DNA from 2 places in the Streptomyces hazeniae genome. Region 2 is predicted to be linked to the other one. Evidence: riboswitches for the same ligand, from Rfam matches in the RefSeq annotation. Region 2 holds a riboswitch; the other holds the start of a gene.
The links. Region 2 has a riboswitch for glycine ahead of gcvP (aminomethyl-transferring glycine dehydrogenase). Riboswitches for the same ligand answer to the same signal wherever they lie in the genome.
Positions count from the first base shown of each region.

Region 1: linked by a shared signal. The riboswitch ahead of gcvT (glycine cleavage system aminomethyltransferase GcvT) and the one ahead of gcvP (aminomethyl-transferring glycine dehydrogenase) in region 2 are both predicted to bind glycine.

Region 1 is NZ_JAVREQ010000030.1:17,754-21,149, forward strand. Features, by position in the region: gene RM572_RS25225 (hypothetical protein) at 1-426, shown strand, start outside; gene RM572_RS25230 (AAA family ATPase) at 555-1,199, opposite strand; glycine riboswitch at 1,567-1,678, shown strand; gene gcvT (glycine cleavage system aminomethyltransferase GcvT) at 1,823-2,965, shown strand; gene gcvH (glycine cleavage system protein GcvH) at 3,054-3,396, shown strand, end outside.
Region 2 is NZ_JAVREQ010000044.1:5,271-8,666, reverse strand. Features, by position in the region: gene RM572_RS27990 (DNA polymerase IV) at 1-954, shown strand, start outside; gene RM572_RS27985 (PRC-barrel domain-containing protein) at 867-1,247, opposite strand; glycine riboswitch at 1,378-1,475, shown strand; gene gcvP (aminomethyl-transferring glycine dehydrogenase) at 1,665-3,396, shown strand, end outside.

The sequences.
Region 1 (3,396 bases), on a different contig from region 2:
GACCGGCACGCGAAGGCCGTCCAGGAAGCCCTGGCCCCGCTGCAGGCCCAGCAGTCCCGGAACTCGTCGGACCGCGCCCCCCGCGCGAACCTGACCGCGCGCGCCGCCGTCGCGCTGGAGGCCCAGGTCGACGAGCTGCTGCAGGCCGCCGAGTCCGGCAACCAGCGCCGCATCGCCAAGGAGGCGGAGGCCACCGTCCGGGCCACCGTCAACGTGATGGCCGCCGTCGTCGCGGACGGCGAGCTGCCCGCCCCGGACATGAACGGCCTGTCGCAGCCGCAGGACGCCGCGCCGAACGCCCAGCGCGACGAGCAGGACGCCCAGGAGGAGGGCCCGCAGCTCGCGGAGAACCGTCTCGCCCCGGGCGACGCCGAACTGGAGATGCTCCCCGGCGACGCGGAGCAGGAGCTGCTCCCCCAGGAGTAAGAGCCCGACTCCTCCGCCGGGACGCGCCGCACAGTGTCCTCGTACGTGGCCCGCCGCCCCTTCCGGGGACGGCGGGCCACGTGCTGCGCGGGCGCCGACTCCTGCCGGGGCCCCGGGCCGGAGCGGGGCTATTCGAAGGCGACCGAGAGAAGGGCCGCCGCGGCGTCGCGGTCCAGGAGGACCACGGAGGCGCAGCCCTCCGGGAGGCGCCCGGCCTCCACGTCGGCGAGCAGGCGGCCCAGGGCCCGCCGGTGGCGGGCGAAGGCGTAGCGCGAGACCGTGCGGCCGCGCTCGGTCTGCCCGGCGAGCGCGACGGGCGGCGGCACGTCGAGCACCACGAGGTGCAGGCCGCGACCACGGCGCCGCGCGTCGGCCGCCAGCCAGCGCCGCACCCAGCTCTGCGTGCCGCAGTCGTGCACCACCACACTGCCGCCGGAGGCCAGCGAACGCCGCAACCCGGCGTAGTGCGCGGCGCGGGCGAAGGGCCGGTAGAGCCCGTACGGCAGCCGCTGCGGCAGCCGCCGCTGCCAGCGCTCCCTGGTGTCCTGGGAGTCGATGCGGGCCACCGCCCCGGTGCCGACGACGGTGCGGGCGATCAGCGTGGACTTCCCGCTGCCGGGCAGACCGGACACGACGACCAGGTCGCCCGACGGGAAGCGGAGCGTGCCGCCCTCGGCCGTCCCACGGAGGTCGCGGCCGGCGGCCGCGGGCACCACCGGCGCCGGAACCCCGGCCCCCACCGCCGTCGCAGTTGCGCTGCGCAGACTCTCCACCCGCGGCCTCCCCTTCCCCGTGCCGCTGACGCGCGGCGCTCGTAGGCGGCATACCCCCAGAGAGTGTCAAGAATAGGTAACGAGCGGCAAGGAGATTCCCGGGCATGCCCGACCTGCGGGACACGGGCCGGCTCGCGGATCCCGTCCGCAGGGGCCACCGAGCGGTCCTGCGTGACCGGCGACGCACGTGCGCGGGCCACACGCCCCCCCCCGGAACCCGCCGCCCCGTGGCGGGGCGTGGCGGCGCGGCCACCCCTCGCGGTCGCGGCAAGGTGCCGGGCGGGCGCGGAGCGATCGGTCCGCGCCCGCAGGGGTCACCGTGGGCGGGGGCGTGCAATGATGGCCCCCGAACTCCATACCGGCCGCTTGAATCCGCGCGGGAGAGTTCCCGCCCGTGGTCCGCTGGGCACACGGGTCGGGACGCCGAAGGAGCAAGATCCTCCCTTGAATCTCTCAGGCCCCGATACCGCGCAGGACGAGGCAGATCTGAAAAGCGGGCCGCGGCGTGCCGCCGCAGCCCCACCCAAGGTGCAAGCCGCCGCCCTGCCGGGCTCGTGGCGAACCTCTCAGGTTCCGATGACAGATGGGGAGGACATCCGTGTCACCAGCCTTGGGAGCCCCACATGAGCACGACTTCCGGTACCCCGCCGCGCACGACCGCGCTCGACGCCGTGCACCGCGAGCTCGGTGCGACCATGACCGACTTCGCGGGCTGGGACATGCCGCTGCGCTACGGCAGCGAGCGTGACGAGCACCAGGCGGTGCGCACCCGCGCCGGGCTGTTCGACCTCTCCCACATGGGCGAGATCACCGTCACCGGACCGCAGGCCGGGGAGCTGCTGGACTACGCGCTGGTCGGGTACCTGTCGAAGCTCAAGACCGGCCGGGCCCGCTACACCCACATCTGCGACGAGAACGGCGGCATCCTCGACGACCTGATCGTCTACCGCACCGGCGAGGCGGAGTTCATGGTCGTCGCCAACGCCTCGAACGCGCAGACCGTGCTGGACGCGCTCGTCGCCCGCCAGGCCGGTTTCGACGCGGCCGTGCGCGACGACCGGGACGCGTACGCGCTGATCGCCGTGCAGGGTCCCGAGTCCGCGGGCATCCTCGGCCGGGTCACCGACGCCGACCTGGACGGCCTGAAGTACTACGCCGGGCTGCCCGGCACCGTGGCCGGGGTGCAGGCGCTCATCGCACGCACCGGCTACACCGGCGAGGACGGCTTCGAGCTGTTCGTCTCCACCACCGACGCGGTGACCGTGTGGCAGGCGCTGACGGCCGCGGGCCAGGAGGCCGGGCTGGTGCCGTGCGGGCTGAGCTGCCGCGACACCCTCCGCCTGGAGGCCGGCATGCCGCTGTACGGCAACGAGCTGACGACCTCCACCACCCCGTTCGACGCCGGCATGGGCCGGATCGTGAAGTTCGAGAAGACGACGAACGAGGGCCGCTTCGTGGGCCGCGAGCCGCTGGAGGCCGCCGCGAAGCAGGCCGAGACCGCGCCGCCGCGCAAGCTCGTCGGCCTGGTCGCGACCGGCCGCCGGGTGCCGCGCGCCGGGTACCCGGTGGTCTCCGCCGCCGACGGTACGGTGATCGGCGAGGTCACCTCCGGGGCGCCCTCCCCCACGCTGGGCAAGCCCGTCGCGATCGCCTACGTGGACGCGGCGCACGCCGAGTCCGGCACCGAGGGCGTCGCGGTGGACATCCGCGGCAGCCACGAGCCGTACGACGTCGTCGCGCTGCCGTTCTACAAGCGCGAGAAGTGAGCGCCGGGCCGCAGCGCGCGGCCCTGCCCCCGTCTCAGCATCCGCACCCTTCCGCCCGCACACAGCGTCCTTCCAGGAGAATCGCACCATGAGCAACCCCCAGCAGCTGCGTTACAGCAAGGAGCACGAGTGGCTGTCGGACGCCGAGGACGGCGTCTCGACGGTCGGGATCACCTCGCACGCCGCCGACGCGCTCGGCGACGTCGTGTACGTGCAGCTCCCCGAGGTCGGCGACACCGTGTCCGCGGGCGAGACCTGCGGCGAGCTGGAGTCGACGAAGTCGGTCAGCGACCTGTACGCCCCCGTCACCGGCGAGATCACCGAGATCAACCAGGACGTCGTGGACGACCCGTCGCTGGTGAACTCCGCTCCCTTCGAGGGTGGCTGGCTGTTCAAGGTGAAGCTCGACGGCGAGCCGGAGGACCTGCTCT
Region 2 (3,396 bases):
GCCGAGGTGCTGCGCCGCGCCGGCATCGCCACCGTCGGCGACACCGCGGAGGCGGGGGAGGACGAACTGCTGCGGCTGCTCGGGCGGGCCCACGGCAGCGCGCTGTACGCCATGGCTCTCGGCCTGGACGACCGGCCCGTCGTCGCCGAGCGGGACGCGAAATCGGTGTCCGTCGAGGACACCTACGACGTCGACCTCACCGACCGCACGCGCGTGCAGACCGAGGTGGCGCGCCTCGCCGGCCGCTGCGTGCACCGGCTGCGGGAGGCCGGCCGCTCCGGCCGCACCGTGGTCGTGAAGGTGCGCAGCTACGACTTCTCCACCCTCACCCGTTCCGAGACGCTGCGCGGACCGACCGACGACCCCGCCGTCGTCCGCGCCGCCGCGGCCAGACTGCTCGAGGGCATCGACACCACGGCAGGGGTGCGCCTCCTCGGCGTCGGGGTCAGCGGCCTCGCCGACTACACCCAGGAGGACCTGTTCGCCCAGGCCGCCGCCTCCGCCGAGGCGGAGGGCGGTGACGTGCCGGACCCGGGCGGTGACCACGGCGCCCCGGCCCGCCCCGGCGGCGCGGCGGACGGCGGAGCGACCCAGGCGTCCGGGGAGCGGTCGCGCCGGTGGCTGCCGGGCCTCGACGTCCACCACCCGGCCCACGGCCCCGGCTGGGTGCAGGGCAGCGGCGTCGGCCGGGTCACCGTCCGCTTCGAACAGCCCGGCTCGCCGCCCGGACCCGTCCGCACCTTTGCCGTCGACGACCCGGAGCTGACCGCGACCGACCCGCCCATGCTCGTGCCCGGCCCGCCGCCCGCGGACCACTCCGCCTCCGAGGACGAGCCGCCGCTGGAGGCGAGGCCCTCCGCGGCCGGTCAGCCCTCCGAACCGGCGATCCGGCCGAAGTCCCGGTCCGGCGGCACGGCCGGCTGGCCGGGAGCGGAAGGCACGTCCAGGCCATAGTGGTGGTAGAGCTGGAGTTCCTGCTCGGGCGACAGGTGGCGGCCCACACCGAAGTCCGGCGCGTCCTTGATCAGAGCCCGCTCGAACGGCACCCGCAGCACTTCGCCGTCCAGCAGGCTCGGCTCCAGCGGCACGAACGCGTCCCGGCTGAACAGACCCGTGCGCACCGCCGCCCACTCGGGCTCCCCGGTCGCATCGTCCAGGTAGACCTCGTCCACGGTGCCGATCTTGAGTCCGTCACGGTCGAACGCTCTGCGGCCTATCAGGCTCCGCGGGTCGATGTCCGTCTGCACGCTGCCTCCAGCTGCTCGCACACTGCACGGGCCCCCTCCCAACGATTGGCCACTTCGCCCGCGACGGCCACTCGAGAGCCGCGCCCGTTCCCTTCCGGCCCCTCGCTGGTACGCTCGGGGCGAAGGCTGTCGACCCCGTGCGGGAGAGCTCTCCGGCGGCAGCGCCGGAGGCGCCGAAGGAGCAACTCCTCCCCGGAATCTCTCAGGCTCACGTACCGTACGGACGAGGTCACTCTGGAAAGCAGGGTGGGCCACGGACCCGTGCCAGGGGCTCCCCCTCACCGACGGTGAAAGCCCGGCTGCCCCCAAAGGCCCTGCCGGGTGAAGCTCTCAGGTTGCGATGACAGAGGGGGAGGCCGTCCGGGCACCGGCCGTGGTGCCCCTCGCAGGTCGCTCACGACCAGGAGGCCCCCGCAGATGACCGACAACCGCATCTCCCTCGCCGAGCTCGAGCGCGGCACGCCCTTCGAACAGCGCCACGTCGGACCCGACCACGGCGCGCAGGCCAAGATGCTCGCGCATCTCGGATACGCCTCGCTCGACGAACTCACAGCCGCCGCAGTGCCCGACGTCATCAAGAGCACCGACCGGCTCCAGCTCCCCGAGGGGCGCACCGAGGCCGAAGTCCTGGCCGAGCTGCGCGACCTGGCCCGGCGCAACAGCGTGCTGTCCTCGATGATCGGGCTGGGGTACTACGGCACCTTCACCCCGCCCGTGGTGCTCCGCAACGTGATGGAGAACCCGGCCTGGTACACCGCCTACACCCCCTACCAGCCGGAGATCTCCCAGGGTCGCCTCGAGGCGCTGCTGAACTTCCAGACCGTCGTCGCCGACCTCACCGGCCTGCCCACCTCCGGTGCGTCGCTGCTGGACGAGCCCACCGCCGCCGCCGAGGCCATGGCACTCGCGCGACGCGTGGGCAAGGTCAAGAAGGGCGTCTTCCTCGTCGACGCGGACTGCCTGCCGCAGACCGTCGCCGTGCTCCGGACCCGCGCCGAACCCACCGGCGTCGAGGTCGTCGTCGCCGACTTGACCGACGGCATCCCCGCCGAGGTCGCCGAGCGCGGCGTCTTCGGCCTGCTGCTCCAGTACCCCGGCGCCTCCGGCGCCGTGCGGGACCACCGTTCCGTGATCGAGCAGGCGCACGGCCTGGGCGCGATCGTCACCGTCGCCGCCGACCTGCTCGCCCTCACCCTGCTGACCTCGCCGGGCGACCTGGGCGCGGACATCGCCGTCGGCTCCAGCCAGCGCTTCGGCGTGCCCATGGGCTTCGGCGGCCCGCACGCCGGCTACATGGCCGTCCGCGACACGTTCGCCCGCAGCCTGCCCGGCCGTCTGGTCGGCGTCTCCAAGGACGCCGACGGCACCCAGGCGTACCGCCTCGCCCTCCAGACCCGCGAACAGCACATCCGCCGTGAGAAGGCCACCAGCAACATCTGCACCGCGCAGGTGCTGCTCGCCGTCATGGCCGGCATGTACGCCGTCCACCACGGTCCCGACGGCCTCGCCGCGATCGCCCGCCGCACCCACCGCTACGCGACCCTGCTCGCCCGCGGCCTGAGCGACGGCGGCGTCGAGGTCACGACCGGCACGTTCTTCGACACCGTCACCGCCCGGGTGCCCGGCCGCGCCGCCGAGATCGTCGAGCGGGCCCGCGAGGCCGGGGTGAACATCCGCCACGTCGACGCCGACCACGTCGGCATGGCGTGCGACGAGACCACCACCCGTGAGCAGCTCACCGCCGTGTGGGACGCGTTCGGGGTGCAGGCCGACGTGGAGGAGCTCGACGGCGCCGTCACGGACGCCCTGCCCCGGGACCTGCTGCGCACCGACGAGTACCTGACCCACCCGGTCTTCCACGAGCACCGCTCGGAGACGTCGCTGCTGCGCTACCTGCGCCGCCTGGCCGACCGCGACTACGCGCTGGACCGCGGCATGATCCCGCTGGGCTCGTGCACCATGAAGCTGAACGCCACCACCGAGATGGAGGCGGTGACCTGGCCCGAGTTCGGCGGACTGCACCCCTTCGCGCCCGCCGACCAGGCCGAGGGCTACCTCACCCTGATCCGCGAACTCGAGGAGCGCCTCGCCGAGGTCACCGGCTACGACAAGGTCTCCATCCAGCCCAACGCCGGCTCCCAGGGCGAAC